DNA from 4 places in the Roseibium sp. MB-4 genome. Region 3 is predicted to be linked to each of the others. Evidence: predicted binding sites of a transcription regulator. Region 3 holds the regulator's gene; each other region holds the start of a gene.
The links. Region 3 encodes PhoB, which activates phosphate uptake and scavenging genes when phosphate is short. Its sites were predicted from a motif close to TGTCATNNANCTGTCAT; they were not measured.
Positions count from the first base shown of each region.

Region 1: ACVDG4_RS04310 (PhoX family protein) is a predicted target of PhoB. The motif match lies at 2,089-2,105, and genes of this name have one in related genera.
Region 2: ACVDG4_RS21385 (DUF1045 domain-containing protein) is a predicted target of PhoB. The motif match lies at 3,086-3,102, and genes of this name have one in related genera.
Region 4: ACVDG4_RS06145 (DapH/DapD/GlmU-related protein) is a predicted target of PhoB. The motif match lies at 2,401-2,417, and genes of this name have one in related genera.

Region 1 covers NZ_JBRKQB010000001.1:896,474-901,369, forward strand. The annotation lists gene adhP (alcohol dehydrogenase AdhP) at 1-719, opposite strand, end outside; gene ACVDG4_RS04300 (helix-turn-helix domain-containing protein) at 912-1,103, opposite strand; gene ACVDG4_RS04305 (metal-independent carbonic anhydrase family protein) at 1,365-1,907, shown strand; gene ACVDG4_RS04310 (PhoX family protein) at 2,283-4,175, shown strand; gene ACVDG4_RS04315 (type 1 glutamine amidotransferase domain-containing protein) at 4,243-4,896, opposite strand, start outside.
Region 2 covers NZ_JBRKQB010000004.1:390,018-394,913, forward strand. The annotation lists gene ACVDG4_RS21370 (AsmA family protein) at 1-548, shown strand, start outside; gene phnN (phosphonate metabolism protein/1,5-bisphosphokinase (PRPP-forming) PhnN) at 545-1,132, opposite strand; gene ACVDG4_RS21380 (alpha-D-ribose 1-methylphosphonate 5-triphosphate diphosphatase) at 1,122-2,279, opposite strand; gene ACVDG4_RS21385 (DUF1045 domain-containing protein) at 2,276-3,025, opposite strand; gene phnL (phosphonate C-P lyase system protein PhnL) at 3,131-3,835, opposite strand; gene phnK (phosphonate C-P lyase system protein PhnK) at 3,838-4,626, opposite strand; gene ACVDG4_RS21400 (alpha-D-ribose 1-methylphosphonate 5-phosphate C-P-lyase PhnJ) at 4,623-4,896, opposite strand, start outside.
Region 3 covers NZ_JBRKQB010000001.1:2,013,600-2,018,495, forward strand. The annotation lists gene ACVDG4_RS09320 (aspartate aminotransferase family protein) at 1-301, opposite strand, end outside; gene ACVDG4_RS09325 (GcrA family cell cycle regulator) at 726-1,271, shown strand; gene phoB (phosphate regulon transcriptional regulator PhoB) at 1,338-2,033, opposite strand; gene phoU (phosphate signaling complex protein PhoU) at 2,121-2,816, opposite strand; gene pstB (phosphate ABC transporter ATP-binding protein PstB) at 2,849-3,637, opposite strand; gene pstA (phosphate ABC transporter permease PstA) at 3,659-4,896, opposite strand, start outside.
Region 4 covers NZ_JBRKQB010000001.1:1,320,087-1,324,982, forward strand. The annotation lists gene phnE (phosphonate ABC transporter, permease protein PhnE) at 1-211, opposite strand, end outside; gene phnD (phosphonate ABC transporter substrate-binding protein) at 284-1,201, opposite strand; gene phnC (phosphonate ABC transporter ATP-binding protein) at 1,257-2,090, opposite strand; gene ACVDG4_RS06145 (DapH/DapD/GlmU-related protein) at 2,477-3,103, shown strand; gene ACVDG4_RS06150 (helix-turn-helix domain-containing protein) at 3,630-4,247, shown strand; gene ACVDG4_RS06155 (HD domain-containing protein) at 4,297-4,896, shown strand, end outside.

The DNA of each region.
Region 1 (4,896 bases), 1.1 Mb from region 3:
GTTACCAAAACGCCGTCTGCGCCGCCCAATCGGGTCAGCTCAGCCACTGGGTCTTGCGTCTTGGCATTGATCGTGACTTCGGCGCCCAAATCGGACGCAAGCCTCAGCTTGTCATCAGCAACGTCCACGGCAATGACATGCAGACCCATTGCCTTGGCATACTGCACCGCGAGGTGCCCCAATCCACCGACACCGGATATGACGACACTTTTTCCCGGGCGGAGGTCACATTCCTTCAGGCCTTTATAGACCGTGACGCCAGCACACAGGATCGGCGCGGCCGGCGCGAAGTCGACCCCGTCCGGAATATGCCCGACATAGACCGGATCAGCCTCGACATATTCGGCGAACCCGCCATTGACTGTGTATCCGGTGTATTGCGGATCGGTCCGGCAAAGGGTTTCCCATCCGGTTATGCATGAGTTGCAGTGGCCGCAAGCACGATGAAGCCAGGGCACCCCAACACGGTCACCCTCCTTCACAGACGTCACACCGCGTCCGACCTCGGCAACGTAGCCCACACCCTCATGGCCCGGAATGAAGGGCGGTTCAGGCTTGACGGGCCAATCGCCTTTGGCAGCATGGAGATCGGTATGGCACACACCGCTGGCTTCGATCTTGACCACGATGTGGCCTTCTCGAGCGCCTGGTTTTTCGACCTCTCTGATTTCCAGTGGCTTGCCAAATCCCGTGACCACTGCAGCTTTCATTTTGGGCATTGCTTGTCCTCGTGATTTTGAGTGGAAGTTTTTGCGTGCCTTCGGTGCACAAGCTCTCAAATGCGTGTGCCTTCGGTTCGCGCGTTTTGTTCGTTCGTATGACTGTTTGCGCCAATTAATCAGCGGGCAATTTTCGGCGTTCGCCGATTAAACAGACTGTGCAGCAGTAACTAAAAGCATGGGCCGACTGGCTTATTTCCAACTGGGAGCTCTGGTCGCGTGTTCATTGACAAAGGCCTCCAGGTCTTTGACCGCCACGCGAAACTCCCGGCCGAGCTTCACGGCCCGCAGTTCCTGTTGATGGATCCAGGTCCGTACCGTTGGTTCCCGCACCTTCAGGAGTTCGGCGATTTCATGCGTTGTCAGAAAAGGTTTGCTCAGCATTTTCGTCTCCGATGTGTGCTCACCGTACCTGCAGGCAGCTCAACAGCCATTGATCCTCGTCAAACACTCTCAGATATTTTCAAAAACGCTCAACAGCTATCAATATTGTTTGCGCTTTGGGAAAGAAGGCCGGGTTTAAGGCTGTAAAATGGTCAGCGGTCCGGCTCAAATATTAAAATATTTTAATTGGTAACGTGATTGTCGACTTCCCATCTCCAGGTTGTCTTTGGATGAACCTGCCATTTCTTGGAGGAGAGAAGTATGTTGAGACCTGCCGCTTTCGCCATTGCTGCCGCGCTCGCAGCGACCGCCGTGTCCGCCACCGCGGCGACAAAGCCTTCTGGTGAACTGACGGAGAAGGAGGTCACTGCCCTGAAAACCGCCTGGGGCGAAGGCATCGTCAACATCGGCAAGGTGCATTCGGACGGTGGAGACTATAGAGCGGCGGCAACAAACCATATCGAGCAGTTTTATGCTTACGGCGACCGCCCTGTCCTTTTTAAACCAACGCTCGCCAGTGAAGATCAGTTCCGGGGAGACTTTGACGCGGCCCTCTCCTACTTTGTGGGCGGCGATATCTCCGAGGACAATGGCTTTGCGATCGCGCCTTATAGCAATGTCCGCTGGGAACCGGAGGGCATGGTGATCAGCGGCGAAACCGCCATGACCATGGGCAACTACTACTTCATGACCACTGACGGCACAGAAGTGAAGGTTGAATACACCTTTGGTGTTGAGCGGATGGAAGATGGCGATCTGAAGATCGTGCTGCACCACTCATCTGTTCCTTTTTCGCCGAGCTGAGAGCTGCAAAGGACCCTGTAATTCTTTGGGAGGCGTTGGCAGTACGCCACAGCCTCCCAACGTGTTTTCCGAGCCAGGGCTCCCTCTGTTCGGCTTGATCAAGATGAACTCAAACGGGGCCGCGATACCGGAACAAACCCGGACAAATTTCATATCTTTTGGAATGAATGACGGCGGGAAGCGTCATCCATTTGAAATCTAAATTTGCATAGATCCGATGGGTACGGGCGTTTCAATCGAAGGAATGAAACGGTCGTTCAGATCATCGCTTTGACAGCTAAATAGTTGCAGCTATAGTCAATGCGACCCTGGCGGGTGCCAACCAAAAATTCTTAGCCAAGACCGAAAACGGTCGCTAGCCTGGAGGAGCCTTCAATGGCCAACATCGACACCAAAGATTTGTCGTTCGATGAATTTGACGAGGTCGTAAATCCCCGTCCCGAAGAGAATGATTTTGACAGGATCGTTGAATCGGCCCTTAGCCGCCGCGGCTTTCTGGGCGGCGTTTTGGCATTTGGCAGCTTTACCGCCCTTGGCACGAGCCTGGTGCCGACCGGTGCAAAGGCTGCGGACGGCCGCTTTGCCTTCACCCAGATCCCGACCTCGACAGCGGATGCAGTGATTGTCCCGGAAGGCTACAAATCGGAAATCCTAGTGCAGTGGGGCGATCCATTGTGGTCCGATGTTCCCGAGTTTGATGATGCGACCCGCGGCACGGCGGATAGCCAGGCCCGCGCGTTCGGCGACAATACGGACGGCATGGACGTGTTCTCCCATGACGGCAAGACGCTTCTCGTCGTGAACAACGAATACACCAACCGCGACATCATCGCGCTGAGCGCTGAAGACAAGCGCATCATGGCCGAAGACGACATTGCCAAGGGCATGATGGCCCACGGCATTTCAGTTGTTGAAATCGCCAATGACGGTGGCGCCTGGAAAATCGTCAAGGACAGCCCGTACAACCGCCGCATCACGCCACAAAGCGAGATGGAGCTGACCGGACCGGCCGCAGGCCATGACTTGATGAAGACCGAGGCCGATCCAACCGGCACCAAGTCTCTTGGGACCTGGAACAACTGCGGCAACGGCGTCACCCCATGGGGCACGTACCTGACCTGTGAAGAAAACTTCAACGGCTATTTTTCCGCTCCGGAAAATCCGGACCACGAAGTAACTCCGGAACTTGCTCGGTATGGCGTGTCTGCAACGGACTGGGGCTACAACTGGGCTGTAATTGAAGATCGTTATGATGTCTCCAAACATCCGAACGAGCCGAACCGCGCCGGTTATGTTGTCGAGATCGATCCGACCGACCCGACCTCCACACCGAAAAAACGAACCGCCCTTGGTCGTTTCAAACACGAAAACGCCGAAGCCGTGGTCAACAATGACGGCCGCATTGTCGTATATATGGGCGATGATGAGCGCGGTGAATTCGTCTACCGCTACGTTTCCAACGGTGTTTACGCACCGGGTGCTCCGACTGACGCACTGTTGGACGACGGCATTCTTTATGTTGCGAAGTTCAGCGACAACGGCACCGGCGCATGGGTGGCCCTGACCCCGGAAACAACCGGCATGGATCAGGCTGAAATCCATATCCATACCCGCCAGGCAGGATCCAAAGTCGGCGCAACCACCATGGACCGTCCGGAGTGGATCTCGGCCAATCCAAAGGCACCGGAAGTCTACTGCTGCCTGACCAACAACAAGAACCGTGGCGTCAAGCCGAATGCCGGTGGCGACGACACATCCGTCAACGGTCCGAACCCGCGCGAGAAGAACAACTACGGGCAGATCGTGCGCTGGCGCCCGGATGGCGGCGACCACACGGCTCCGGGTTTCACCTGGGATCTTTATGTTCTTGCGGGCAACCCAACCGTTCATTCCGATGCCTATGCCGGCTCCGCGAACGTCAACGAAGAGAACATGTTCAACTCGCCGGACGGCCTGGCTTTCGACTCCAACGGCCTGGTCTGGATCCAGACGGACGGCAACTACAAGAACGAAGGCGACTTTGCCGGTCAAGGAAACAACCAGATGCTTGCCGGCGACCCGGTTACCGGTGAAATCCGCCGCTTCATGGTTGGTCCGAACGAGTGTGAAATCACCGGTCTGACCTGGAGCCCGGACCGCCGGACCATGTTTGTTGGCATCCAGCACCCGGGCGAGCGCGGCAACAGCCACTGGCCGGCTGGTGGCACGTCTGTTCCACGGTCCGCGATCATCGCAGTGACCCGGGAAGATGGCGGCCTCGTCGGCTAACGCCGTTTCCCTGAGGCAAAATAAAAGGGCGCCGCTTGGCGCCCTTTTTCATTTCTGTCTTGTGTGCTTATCCGAGCTGGGCGAGCACTTTTTCTGCGACAGCTTCAGAACTTGCCGGGTTCTGGCCGGTGATCAAATTGCCGTCTTCGACCGCAAATGAAGACCAGCTGGCCACGCTTTCATATGCCCCGCCCTTTGCCTTCAACTCATCTTCCAGAAGGAATGGAACCACATTGGTCAGGCCAACGGCGTCTTCCTCGGCATTTGTGAACCCGGCAACCTTTCGGCCGCTCACAAGCGGTGCTCCGTCTGGTGTCTTGGCATTAAGTAGCACTGCGGGTGCGTGACAGACCGCGCCAACCGGTTTGCCGGCGTTGAAGAAAGTCTCGATCAGGCCAATGGACGTCGTGTCGTTGGTGAGATCCCACAAAGGGCCATGGCCGCCCGGGTAGAAGATCGCGTCATAGTCCGCAGCGTTTACGTCATCCAATTTCAGGGTGTTTGCCAAAGCCTTCTGGGTTTCCGGGTCAGCATCAAACCGGCGGGTTGCGTCGGTTGCCGCAGACGGATCGGAACTCTTTGGATCGATCGGCGGCTGGCCACCTTTCGGCGAAGCAAGCGTGATATCCGCACCAGCATCTTTAAAGGCATAGTAAGGGGCGGCAAATTCTTCGACCCAGAAGCCGGTTTTCTGACCGGTGTCGCCAAGATCTTCATGGCT
Region 2 (4,896 bases), on a different contig from region 3:
GAATTGCGACCACCAGTGACCTGTCTCTGATCGGGCCGTTGATCCGCATGAGCGGCGGCGGCACCACGGACATGCCCAATCAACGGCTGTCCTGGCGGGTGGAGCCGAGAATTGTGGCGACACTGGAAGGCCAGGCCCCCATGCCGCGCCCGAAAGGCACCGACAAGAAAATGGCCGGTCTGGGTGTACCTATTGTAGTGGATGGGTCCTGGAGTGATCCGCGCATCTATCCGGATATTGCAGGCATTCTGGAAAATCCGCAGGCGGCCTACGAACAGTTGGAACAAGTCGGTGGTGAACTGATTTCGATCTTGAAGGGCGAAGCGGATGTGCCGGAAAGCCTGACCGACACCGCCAATCAGGTGATCCAACGGGCCACTGGTGGTCAAACCCAGATCGACATCGAAAAGGTGATCGAAGGGGACGTCAACGACGAAGACGTCCTGAAGGCCGTTGAAGAGGGCTTTGGTTTGCCTCCAGGTTTGCTCGGCAACGTCTTTGGCCGCCAGAAGGCGCAAGAGCCGGAGCAAGGCCAAGGCCAGAACTAACTCTGGATCTTGAGTGCCGTCATCATTGCGGAAACCGCCGTCTCTATGGTGCCGGTGTTTTCAATCCGGATGAGGTTCGGAACGTTCTGCGGTTCCAGATCCGCCCGTTTCAAACGTGCTTCGATGTCCTCACGGCTTTCCCGGCCCCGGGCAGCAAGGCGTTCTGCCAAGATCTCAATTGGGGCGGTGATCAGAAGGACGATCGCCGTTTCATATTTGTCTGAGGCTTCTTGCAATACCTTGCGGGAGCCGTTGGCGATCACCGTTTTTCCGCCCCGAATTGCATGGTCATAAGACTGGGGTACAACATACCCCAATCCATGGGCTTCCCAGGAAAGGGCCACGTTTCCGGCTGAGACAAGGGTCTCGAAGTCCGACCAGCTCAGCGTGTCATGATCTTCAGAACCGGCATCGGCATCCCGGGTGACCGCACGTCGGGCAAAAACAACGCTGTCATTGCCCACCAGGAGGTCTTTCAAGGCGGCCATGAGCGTGTCTTTGCCTGCCCCGCTCGGGCCTACAACGAGAACCATCCGTCCCGGGCCGAGTTTGTCCTGCGCGTGCATTTGAGCGTCAGGCAACACGGCGGCCTTCGCGCCAGACACCGCGCACGATCGGCACGTTGCCAACCAGCTTGACCTGAATGAGATCCGCCCGTTTGCCGGGCTCCAGTACACCGCGGTCGGAAAGACCAATGGCAGTCGCCGGTGTTGAGGTCACTGTTGAAACCGCCTTTGGCAGGGTGATGCCATCGATCTCGTCCGCAAGCTGGAACGCAGCCTGGAGGAGGGATGCCGGGATATAGTCTGACGACAGAACATCTAGATACCCAGCTTCTGCCAGTTCACGGGCCGAAACGTTTCCGGAGTGGGAGCCTCCGCGCACAACGTTCGGTGCGCCCATCAGAACGGCCATGCCGGCCTCATGCGAGGCTTTGGCGGCTTCCACTGTGGTCGGGAATTCGGCAATCTTGGTGTTCAGCGCAATCGCTTCATCAACATGGGCAATGGTCGCGTCATCATGGCTGGCAATTGCGATTGTGTTTTTGTCCGCATGTGCGGCAATCGCCTTGCGGTTGCCCGGGGTGTTCTTGTCGGCCCTGGCTTTGCGCATTTCAATGAATTCGGTCATCTGCTCGTCGGTGAAGCCGCGCTTGCCCTGATAGTAGCTGATGTAGGAATCGAGCGACACGAACTGGCGCTGACCGGGTGTGTGGTCCATCAGGGAGACCAGCCGGACGCGGTCGTCCCCTTCAAAATAGTTGTAGGCCCGGATGACATCCGGTGCTGAGACTTCGCAGCGCAGGTGGATATAGTGATCGGCCCGCAGTCTGTTTTCCTTTTGACCCGTTTCAATCGCATCTGCGAGGGCCCGCATGTCCGCGACCTTCATGGTGTCGTTGCTGTCGTCATCTTCATCCATGCCAACGCGAAGGGCATCAAACACGGTTGTTATGCCGGCACAGGCGATCTGGGCATCATGTGCCTGAACGGCCGCAACAGGGTTCCACCGGACCTTCGGCCTCGGAGCATAGTGTACTTCGAGGTGATCGGTGTGCAGCTCGATCAGGCCCGGCAGAAGGAAATCGCCTTCACAGTCGTGCCCCACGGCCTCAGTTGCTGATCCGATATCGGAAATCAGGCCGTCCGGATCGACGGTCAGAGAGCCGTTGATCACGTCTTCCGCCAGAACCAGCTTGGCATTTTTGAAGAGTTTCGGATGCGTGCTCATGAGACTTCCTCGTTGGAGTTTGCCAGCGTATTTTTAAGCGCAGTGATAGGGCTTTGCGGGCCCGTTAGTTCGAATATGCGGTGGACGTCAAACGGTGCGCCGCGCTCTGGTTCGACATAAAGACCGAAGTGGCGGCAGGTAAGCGCTGAATTGGTGACGGTTTCAAAATGCGTTGCCGCGCTCCGTGCCAGGAGTGCAGCCTCCTCGTCGCCCTCCAGCTTGTTGGACAGCGTCATGTGGAAGCGGAACTCGTCGAAAACATATGGATAGCCCCAGGTCTCGACATATGCGTCCTGTTTGGGTGTGAGATTTGCTTGCCGCCGCCGGTCCAGATCCTCGGCGCTCAAAGGCGCGCGGAACGGTTCAAACTGGCGTACACATAGAGACGCAAAGGCTTCCAGATCTGGCTCTGCCTGAGCCGGGGTCAGCGCGAGGAACTTGCCAAGTTGATTGACGCTGAGTCCCTTCAGATCGAAGGGAGACACTGTTTTTGCAAAACCGGTGCAGGCAGCGATCAAGGCGTCTTCGGTTGTATCTTTCGCAAGCGAGAATGGGGCTTTCAACGTGCCATGAAATCCGTACCGCCGGGGGCTGGTGGTCAGATCTTCGAAGCGAGCGGGATCCAGGCCCGGAATGAACGGCTGCTGCAGGCGTGATCCGGTGAAGGGATCACGGCCCAACCAGGTGTTGCCCAGCTGCATGAGCGGTGCATTGGCATCGGCTGCGAAATAGATGGCGTAGCGCATGGAAAAAGTCGCGAATTAGGAGACCGGACTTGGCCGAAGCAAAGCCCTTAACCAGAAGCGATGACTGTTCTGTGACATGCCACCGCTCCGGGCAAGTTATTTCGGTTAAGCAGCCACGTCGGCGCTGAAGCTGGTGACGTCGATGATCCGGTCGGCAATTTCTTGCCGGACATCCTCATCGTGAAGGATACCGACCATGGCAACGCCTTTGGCTTTCTTTTCTTCCACCAGGCGGACAACAACGGCGCGGTTCGCGGCGTCCAGTGACGCGGTGGGTTCGTCCAGAAGAAGGATCGGGTAGTGCGCGATGAAACCCCGGGCAATGTTGACCCGCTGCTGTTCGCCGCCGGAAAAGGTAGCCGGTGGCAATTTCCAGAGCCGCTCGGGAACATTCAGCCGGGAGAGCAGGCTGCGTGCCGTATCGAGCCCTTCCGCTTCGCTTGTGCCTTGGGCAATAATTGGTTCGGCAACCACTTCCTCGGCAGACACGCGCGGAATGGTGCGCAGGAACTGACTGACATAGCCGATTGTGTTGTCCCGTAGCCGCAAGACCTGGCGCGGCTCCGCATCTGCAACGTTGATGATCTCATCACCAACAGTCACCAGGATCTGGCCCTGATCGCAGCGGTAGTTGCCATAGATCATTTTGAGGATCGAGCTTTTACCCGCTCCGGACGGGCCGCCAAGGACTACGCATTCGCCGGCCTCGACAGAGAATTCAACGCTTTCGACAACCGGGATCACCGTGCCGCCCTGAAGGTGCATGGTGAAGGACTTGCCGACACTGTTCAGATAAAGACGCACTGGCATGATCAGACCTGCAAAATGGAGGAGACAAGCAACTGGGTGTAAGGCTCACGCGGGTCGTCCAGAACCTGGTCGGTTAACCCCGCTTCAATCACCCGGCCGTGGCGCATCACCATGATCCGATGCGACAGCAGACGGGCGACCGCCAGATCGTGGGTCACGATCACAACTGACAAGCCGAGATCAGCCACAAGGCGGCGCAGAAGATCGAGCAGCCGTGCCTGGACGGAAACATCGAGGCCGCCGGTCGGTTCGTCCATGAAGACCAGCCGCGGATGGGTTACGAGATTTCGGGCAATTTGCAGCCGTTGCCGCATGCCGCCTGAGAACGAGCGTGGATCATCGTCGATCCGGTCACTGGCGATCTCAACCCGGCCCAGCCAATCATCTGCCGTCTCGCGGATCTTGCCGTAGTGCCGATCGCCGACCGCCATCAGCCGTTCGCCGACATTGGCGCCGGCAGAGACGTTCATGCGCAGTCCGTCGGCGGCATTTTGATGGACAAATCCCCAGTCGGTGCGCATCAGCAAACGGCGCTCGGCTTCTGACAGCTGATAGAGGTTCCGCATCGATCCATCGCGCATGCGGTATTCGATAGCGCCGGCAGTCGGGGCAAGGCGTGTCGACAGGCAGTTCAAAAGGGTTGTTTTGCCTGAACCGCTTTCCCCGACTATGGCCAGTACTTCGCCGGGCCAAAGATCGAAGGAGACGTCGGTACATCCGATCCGGTCTCCGTAATAGCGGGTTACATTATGGACCTGCAGCAGCGGGTCGTCAGCCTGAAAGACGTTCATCGGGACGCCTCCTCTGCGTTTGTGCCGTGTCCGCCGATTTGCTGGGCCGCCGGATTTGCGGCCATCGGCCCGACATGCCCTGCGGCGCGCCGTTCTTCGCAATAGTCGCTGTCTGAGCAAACGAACATGCGCCCGCCCTTGTCATCGAGAATGACCTCGTCGAGATAGACATGCTCTGCGCCGCATAGTCCGCACGGCTTGTCAAACTTCTGAACCTCGAACGGATAGTCCTCAAAGTCGAGGCTCTTCACCTTGGTGTAGGGCGGGATT
Region 3 (4,896 bases):
TTGCTTCGGCGCCGGAATTCACGAACAGTACCTTGTCAGCAAATGTTGCATCGGTGAGGCGCTGCGCAAACCGCGCGCCATCCGGCATCTGGTGCAGATTGGAAATATGCCAGAGCTTGGCCGCCTGATCCTGAAGAGCCTGGACCAGATGCGGATGAGCATGTCCGAGCGAATTTACCGCGATCCCGGACCCGCAATCGAGAAATCGTCGGCCGTCACTCGTAACAAGCCAGACACCTTCCCCGTGATCGAATGACAGGTTCGATCTTGCGTAGTTTCCAAAAAGCGCGGACGCGGACATACCTCTTTAGTCTCCTTTGGCCGCCGGAAGCGCCACTGGTATCGGACCGTCGGAACTCCGGGGCATCGCCTTAATTACAGGCCAAAAACGCAATGTGCCGCCAAAGCGGCGGCACGTTGCAAGATCCTTATACACTGCCGAGGTCCCCGCCTGTCAATGGAAATGGCCATTGCCGGGGTTCGGGCTGTTTTATGTAAAAGTCTCAAGGACCTCGCATCTGTTGGGGAAAAGTCCGTTCATCCCCAACTCACTGCAGCCTGACGGTTGCTTCACAAATTAACGTTATTGTAACCTTTGACTAATCAGACACGACATCTCGTGCGGCGTATCAAATAGAGGCACAAGATATGCCATAATGGACTTGCGTTCGCGTGTCCAATAACGGGATTTTGGCCAGTCACTGGCCTTGGCAAGGGGTGCGGCAATGAGTTGGACGAACGAACGAGTTGAGCTTTTGAAGAAGCTCTGGAGCGATGGTTTGAGTGCAAGCCAGATTGCGGGTGAGCTTGGCGGTGTCACCCGGAACGCGGTGATTGGCAAGGTACACCGGCTTGGTCTTTCCGGCCGCGCAAAGTCTTCTTCTTCAAGCGCGAAACCGCGCCGTCCCCGCACAACGGCCAATCCGGCGTCTCAATCGGCACCGAAACGTCCGCAAACACAGCCGCAGACCCAAGGTTCCGCAGCGCTGAAGATGGAGCCGACGCCAGCCCCGGTCGCAGAGGTTCAACCCGTTGCAGAACCGATCGCTGACGTTGTTCCGATGTCCAAGCGGGCGACTATCCTGACGTTAACTGAGCGCACCTGTAAGTGGCCGATCGGCGATCCGGCGACAGAAGACTTCTACTTCTGCGGTCAGGTTTCCGAAGCCGGCGTTCCCTACTGCCCCTACCACTGCAAGATCGCTTACCAGCCGGTCGCAGACCGCCGCCGGAGCGCCAACAACAAGACCAGTGTTGCCCAGGCTTCCTGATCTCGAAATACCCAAGAAAAAGCCCGCCGATTTGGCGGGCTTTTTTGTTTGTCTTGAAAGTCTCGATCAGGCTGCCGTGAACTGGTCGTTGAAGGCATAACCAGCCCCGCGCACCGTGCGGATCGGGTCTTTCGCCTTGCCCTTGTTCAGCGCTTTGCGCAGCCGGCCTACGTGAACATCGACCGTGCGTTCATCCACATACACATCGTGCCCCCAAACACCATCCAAGAGCTGTTCGCGTGAAAAGACCCGGCCTGGTGCGGTCATCAGGAATTCCAGAAGGCGAAACTCTGTTGGCCCCAAATGGATTTCCTTGGTGCTGCGCCGGACGCGGTGTGTTTCCCGGTCAAGTTCGATGTCGCCGGAGCGCAGCATCGTGGACACCACCTCCGGGCTTGCCCGCCGCAAGATCGCGCGGACACGCGCCATCAGTTCGGGCACTGAGAACGGTTTGACCACGTAGTCGTCCGCTCCGGTCGACAGGCCTCTGATGCGCTCGGCTTCCTCGCCGCGCGCCGTGAGCATGATGACCGGCAAGCGCTCGGTGTCTTCGCGTGCCCGCAGGCGCCGGCACAGTTCGATTCCGGACAGTCCGGGCAACATCCAGTCCAGCAACAAAAGGTCCGGCTGGGTTTCCCGGAGGCGGATTTCCGCCTCGTCGCCGCGGACACAGGTCTCGACGGCGTATCCTTCAGCTTCCAGATTGTACCGCAACAGAAGGCTCAACGGTTCTTCGTCTTCGACGATGAGGACCTTCGGCATGAATTCTCGCTCCAATTCCCTCAGCCGGCACTAAAGCGCCGGCTTACAGTTCCTGCTTCACAACCCGCTCAGGCGGGCTCTGGCAACTCACATAGCGCCGGTTTCATCAACCTTGGTGCGGTCTTCCGGAAGCCGCTCGCCCGTCACCATGAAGAAGACGTTTTCGGCAATGTTGGTGGCATGATCGCCGATCCGCTCGATATTCTTCGCACAGAATAGAAGATGGACGCAGGAGGTGATCACCCGTGGATCTTCCATCATGTACGTCAGAAGTTCGCGGAACAGAGAGGTGTAGATCGCATCGACTTCGGCATCAGCTTCCTGCACGTGGCGCGCAGCCTCTGCATTGCGTCCGGTGTAGGCATCCAGAACCTTTTTCAGCTGCCCAAGGGCTAGCTCGGTCATGTGCTCCACGCCGATTGCCAACTTCTTGCTCTGAATGTCGTTGTCGATTGCGATTGCCCGCTTGGCAACGTTCTTTGCAAGATCGCCAACACGCTCCAGATCGTTCGCGATCCGGCTGGCGGCTGTGATTTCGCGCAGATCTTGCCCCATCGGCTGACGGCGCACGATCATTGCAATCAGGCCTTCCTCGACGTCCTGGTGCAGCGCATCAAGACGGCGATCCTGATCAATCACGCGGCGCGCCAAATCAGTGTCCCCGGACACGAGGGCGGAAACGGCTTCTGCAAATGCTTTTTCTGCAAGACCGCCCATTTCAGCGATCCGGCCGGCCATGACGTTCAATTCGTCATCATAAGCCGTGACTGTATGTTCAGACATCCTGTGTCCCTTCGAAAAAATGTGCGATCCGGTTAACCGAAGCGGCCGGTAATGTAGTCCTGCGTACGCTTGTCCACCGGGTTGGTGAAGATATCCTGTGTTGGACCTTCTTCAACCAGAATTCCCAAGTGGAAGAATGCAGTGCGCTGAGACACGCGAGCGGCCTGCTGCATGGAGTGCGTTACGATCACGATCGTGTAGTTCTCGCGCAACTCGTCGATCAGCTCCTCAACCTTGGCGGTCGCGATCGGATCGAGAGCGGAACACGGCTCATCCATCAGGATCACTTCCGGGCTAACGGCAATCGCGCGTGCAATACACAGGCGCTGCTGCTGACCACCGGACATGCCGGTCCCAGGTTCGTCGAGACGATCCTTGGCTTCTTCCCAAAGACCCGCCTTTTGCAGGCTGGAGGCCACGATGTCATCAAGCTCAGCCCGGTTCCGGGCCAGACCGTGAATGCGCGGGCCGTAGGCTACGTTGTCGTAGATCGATTTCGGGAACGGGTTCGGCTTCTGGAACACCATTCCGACCTTGGCGCGCAACTGCACCGGATCGACTTTCGGATCGTAGATGTCTTCGCCGTCGATCTGGATGGAGCCTTCGACCCGGCAGATATCGATCGTGTCGTTCATGCGGTTGATGGTCCGCAAGAATGTCGACTTGCCACACCCGGACGGGCCAATGAAGGCCGTGACCGAACGCGGCTGGATTTCAATATCCACGTCCTTGATCGCGTGCGTGTCGCCGTAATAGACCTGCACTTTGTTGGCTGAAATCTTGCTGTCGGTCATATCTGTCGCCTGTTCAATTTTCGGCATGTCATTCATGGGTACGCCTCCTTACCAGCGACGCTCAAACCTGCGGCGCAGGATAATCGCGAGGATGTTCATAGACAGAAGGAAGATCAGGAGGACGATGATACCGCCCCAGGCTTTCTCATAGAACGCGAAGTCCGAACGGGCCGCCCAGGTGTAGATCTGAGCAGGCATTGCGGAGTTCGGGTCCATAAATCCGGAAACGAAACCGTCCGGATATCCGCGGGCCACAAAGCCGACCATCCCGATGAGAAGCAGCGGTGCTGTTTCACCAAGAGCCTGAGCCAGACCGATGATGGTTCCGGTCAAGATGCCTGGCATCGCCAAGGGCAAAACATGATGGAACACGGCCTGCATTTTTGAGGCTCCAACGCCCAGGGCTGCGTCGCGGATGCTTGGCGGCACGGCCTTCAGCGAGGCGCGTGTGGAGATGATGATTGTGGGCAGCGTCATAAGTGTCAAAACAAGACCGCCAACGATCGGCGCCGATTGCGGCAAGTGCATGAACTGGATGAACACCGCAAGACCAAGAATACCGAAGACGATGGACGGAACGGCCGCAAGGTTCGAGATGTTCACCTCGATCAAATCAGTGAACTTGTTCTGCGGTGCAAACTCTTCAAGATAGATGGATGCAGCCACCCCAATCGGCAGGGACAGGAACAAGACCACCAGCATCATGAAGAACGATCCGACCACAGAGGCTCCGATGCCGGCACCGCCCGGATTGTCCACGCCGGAGTCTGCCCCGGTGATGAACGGCCAGTTGAAGACCGTCTGGATAATCCCGCTCTCGACCAGCACATCGACCAGATCCAGATCGGATTTCTGGAGGAACCGGCTGTCTGTGATGTTGTCCCGGGTCAGGCGGCCATTCATGTAACCATCAACACGGGAGGATGCCGCCAGTTCGAAGGCAACCGGCTGACCAAGCTGGTCCGGGTTCGCCCGGTAGAACTCGCGAATGGTGCTTCCCGGCTTGCCGACAATCCGCTCAATAGCAGCAATATCGAACGGAACCTGGATGTCCTTTTGCTCAAACTGCGCGCTCATCGCTTCAGTGAACACAGCCTCGTAAGCCCGTGTCTTGAAGAGCTGGCTTTCAGCATCGTCGAACTGTTCTTGGGTGACCGTAAACTCAACAGTCAGGACGGTCCGCGTAAAGGCTGGAATGCCTTCGCTAATGATTGAGTAGGCAAGGACGACCAAGAAAAACAGACCGGCTCCGATAGCGGCAATGCCGTAAGCCTGAAAGCGTTTCT
Region 4 (4,896 bases), 690 kb from region 3:
CTGGCCCGGCTTCCCAGGCCTCAAGCACGATCTCGCCTGGATAATCGAAAAACTTGCTCAGGCCCTGCAGAAAACCGCCGGAGTTCATGTCGTTGGATTTCGAGTATCCCGAAACCATAACGGCAACGACCAACAAAAGTCCGATCAGCGAATAGAGCTGACGGCGTTTGCGTAAGGAGAGGATTTCCTCTTCCATTGCAGCGACGGCCATCTTCAATGTCCTTTAAACGTCACGCATAAAAAACGCGGGCCGGAAACCGGCCCGCGCGCTATTCAAGAACGCTTAGTTCTTGCTCTTTGCCTTACGAGCTTCAACGATGTTGACGTAAGCTTCGTGAGTGATCGGCATGAAACCTTTGGTCTCACCGGCAGCAACGCCGTATGCGCACTCGGGGTCCAGAGAGTTCAGGGACGCCATCAGAGCGGTCATTTTGATTTTGACGTCTTCCGGAAGCTTCTTGGAAAGAACGATCGGACCTTCCGGGATCACCGGCGAACGCCAGATTTCACGCAGTTCGGTCATGTCGACCAGGCCAGCATCGGACGCCTTACGCAGAGCGCCGGAGTTGTAGCCGTCTTCCCACTCACCAAGACCATCGGCCCAAGTTACACCAGCGTCGATGTCGCCGTTGGAAACAGCAACGATGGTCTGCTCGTGACCGCCGGTGAACTTAACGTCGCCGAAATAGTCGCCCGGCTCCATGGAGTAGCCTTCCTGCGGGATGGCGATGGACGGGATCAGGTAACCGGACGTGGAGTTCGGGTCACCAAAGCCGAAAACCTTGCCCTTCATGTCGGCGAGCGAGTTGATTTCGCTGTCGTTGCGGGCAAAACCGATGGAGTAGTAGCCGTAGCCGCCATCAACGTTGACCTTAACCAGAACCGGGTCAACAGCTTCCGGATCGGTCAGGTAGACTTTTGCGTAGCCGGACGCGCCAAGCCAAGCCATGTCGAGGTTGCCGCCGAGCAGGCCTTCGATCACGCCGTTGTAGTCAGCCGGTGCGAAAAGCTTGACCGGAACACCGAGCAGGTCAGCGGTCTTTTCTTCAAGGCAGGTGTAAGCGCGCAGACGATCGGAAGCGTTTTCGCCGCCGAGGATGCCAATGCGGAATTCGGAGATTTCTTCAGCAACGGCAGCGGTTGCGTTCAGAGCGATCATGCTGACTGCAGCCAGCGCAGCAACTTTGGAAACCAGTTTCATTTGGGACACTCCCCCGAGGGTTCACAATTGATGACGATGATTTGGGAGCAGACGGTCAGCCCGCTGCTGCCGCCGGGGTCATCACACCGGCGGATTCTTGAGAGCCGGATTTACCGGCATCGATGGCGGTTGATGTTGCCGCTTCGTTGAAGCTTTCATCGGCGCCATAAATCTCGCGCGCCACATCTGTGGTCAGGGCGTCTGGCGCACCATCAAAAACGATGAAGCCGTCGCGCATACCGATCACGCGGTCGCAGTACGTGCGTGCGGTGTCGAGCGTGTGCAGATTGCAGATGACGATCTTGTTGTCGCGTTCGTGGATTTCCCGAAGGGCGTCCATGACGATCTTTGCATTCATCGGATCAAGAGAAGCGATCGGCTCGTCGGCCAGGATCATGTGCGGATCCTGCATCAGCGCTCGTGCAATCGCCACGCGCTGCTGCTGCCCCCCGGAAAGCTCTTCAGCCCGTTTGGGTGCTTCCTGGGCAATGCCAAGCCGATCCAGCGCGGCAAGTGCAGTCTTCACGTCGTCTTGGTCGAAGATGTTAAAGAGGCTCTTGAGCGTGCCATGGCCATTCAGACGGCCGAGCATCACATTGGTCACCACATCCAAGCGCGGCACAAGATTGAACTGCTGGAACACCATGGCGCAGTCGCGCTGCCAACGGCGCATCATGCCGCCTTTAAGGCTCAGAATGTCGCGGTCATTGAAGAGGATCTGACCGGAGGTCGCCGGCGTCAGCCGGTTGATCATGCGCAGCAAGGTCGATTTGCCTGCACCGGAGCGGCCGATAATGCCGACCATCTGCGGTTTGTCGATGTTGAAAGATACCTTGTTCACCGCAGTCCGGGACCCAAAGGTCTTGGTGACGTCCTGAAATTGAATCACGCGGCAGCCCTGTCCGTGTTTGTTCGTATTTGCTGCGCGACAAGAGCCATTCGAGCGTAACAACGCGATGACAGCTATTTATCAGTCCCTTGAAGAAACGATGACATTTCAATGACAAGGGCCTACCGGGACACACACAGCGCCCGGACAAGGCTTTATTTTCCTGCTTCCTCAGAGGGTTCTGCAAGGCTCGGCAAATCATGGTTGCAAGAGCAAAACAAAGCCCGAGAAGCGTGTTTCCGCGCTGAAATATTAGTCAGGGTGCTTCGAACCGACTGAAACTGAGGAAAAGAGAAAGAGTTCATGGATACGTCATCAAAGCGTCACGCTTCATGATGTGACCAAAGCTATCCATCTGCGCCTGTCACAAACCAATGGAACCGAACATGTCCGCTCCGCACCAAAAGCCCGGCCTGACCGAAGCCCCCAATATTCACCCAGACGCGGTCGTTCAAAACTGTGAGCTCGGAAAGTGGACGGAAGTCGGCGCGCTGACCGAAATGCGCGAAAGCCAGATGGACGATTACTCCTACATCGTTCAGGAGGGGGACGTAGTCTGGTCAACGATTGGCAAGTTCTGTTCGATTGCCCGGCGGGTGCGGCTCAATCCCGGCAATCACGCCACCTGGCGCGCGTCACAACATCACTTCACCTACCGGGCAGCCGCCTATGGGCTGGGTGATGATGACCAGGAGTTCTTTCAATGGCGCAGGGACGATTGGGTCACAATCGGGCACGATGTCTGGATCGGTCATAATGTGACGGTTCTGGCCGGGGTCACAATCGGGACCGGCGCTATCGTTGCCGCAGGCGCGGTCGTGTCGAAAGACGTGCCGCCCTATACGATTGTCGGCGGTGTTCCGGCGAAACCAATCAAACGCCGGTTTACGGAAACCCAGGAAGACGCTCTGATGGCGATCGCCTGGTGGGACTGGAGCCACGATCAGCTGAAGGATCGCTTGCCCGATTTTCGCAACTTGCCGATCGATGGATTCATAGAGAAGTATCGCTGACCTATTATTTTGCCGGAAAATCATTTCTTAACTTGCATTTGATTTCCGTTAGGGAACTCAACTCACTACAAGGCCCGCTTTTCTGCGGCTTTCAGACGAAAGAGATGACTTTCCCCACAAGTCACAATGGTTAACAGGGGCGATTCGACAGCGGCAAGTTCCTATGGTGAACTTCAATCAACAGCACGGCAGAGACCTGTTTCGGACCGCCAACCAAAGCATACGGTTTTTGTCACCGCTGTCTGGGCACAGTCCCAAGGGGCCGCTTGCGGCTCTCGCGGACCGGCTGTGAGGCACCCAGTTTGCGCTTGATGCGGAGCGCTCCGCAGCCAGCGCCCCGGCTCTCCGGTGAGCAGCGGGTTATCTGCAATATCGGTGCAGGCTTCAAATCTCTTCGGGGATGAGGGGTCGGCAGGCACCAGATGTCTTCGGAGATCTGATGTCGAGTTGAGATCAAGACGGACTATCGATCCCGCTTCGGCAGGTTTCCGGGTCCGATAACCTTGACCTGAACAGGGGGGTGTTGGTGAAAGCCGACACCCTTTCTGTTTTCTGGTACAGTCACCCCAATATGAGCTTGGACATCATCCCAAATCCGCGAAACCTCGGCCCGTCCCTTCGCCGCTGGCGGGTGCTTAATCGCGTAAAACAGCAGGCGCTGGCCGATGAGCTCCGGGTGTCGCAATCCAAAATCTCACGCTGGGAGAGCGGTGCTTCGGAGCCTGACGGACTTGACCGCTCCAAAGTGGAACGGCTGTTGCTTGCGCGACCCAACAGTGCAGCGGACCGGGCCTTGGTGGGGCTTGTGAGCAGCAACAGCGCGCCGGTTCATCTGGTATGCGATCTCAGCCACCGGCTGCTTGCCGTCTCCCCGGCCCGTGCACAGGACTGGCATTCGGGTGTTCAAGAACTGATGGACCGGCCACTTTGGCCTTATGCGTCGGAAGGGATCCAGACCGCCGAAAAGAGCCTTGGCGACAAGGGTTGGTTCGAACCTCACGCACCGGATATCGTTTTTTCAACAGAGCGCGCTGATTTTCCTGAAATGACGATCCCGGAAAGCTGGATCAGGATCACGCGCCTTGCCCTGTCCGACGGGCGCTTTGCCCGGCTTGTGCGGGACGAACCTGCCCGGCTTGCATAAAATATTCAGCGTGTCGTCAAGCGTTGTTGGCCGGAGTAAACTTCCGCCCATGAACAGCGAAACCGACGGCAACCACGCCCCCGTTATTGACCATGGCCGGCTGACCGGTCTTCTTGCCTTTTTTCAGGCAGCCGAACAGCTCAAGGACACTTTGCGCTCCGGCACCAGCCGGAGCGGACGAGCGGAGAGTACTGCGGAGCACAGCTGGCGGCTGTGTTTGATGGTTCTGCTCTTTGAGAAAGACGTCATTGGTGTCGATATCAAAAAGCTGCTCAAGTTGTGTGTTCTTCATGATCTTGGCGAAGCAATCTCTGGTGATGTTCCGGCCCCGCGCCAATCGGACGGTGACAACCGGCAGGAACGCGAAAGACAGGACTTTCAAGCGCTGTGTGCCGATCTGCCCGATGACGTGGCCGATGATTTCATGGCGCTTTGGGACGAATACGCCGATGCCGTGACACCGGAAGCGCAACTTGCCAAAGCGTTCGACAAGCTGGAAACCATGCTGCAGCACCAGCTCATGCCGGGCGCCGATGCCGATTTCCATGCCTTCAATTTGAATTATGGACGAGACCGGACTGACGTCTTTCCCCTAACCCGCCAGATCCGCGAAGGGATCGACGTGCGAACGAAAGAGCTCATAAGAGAC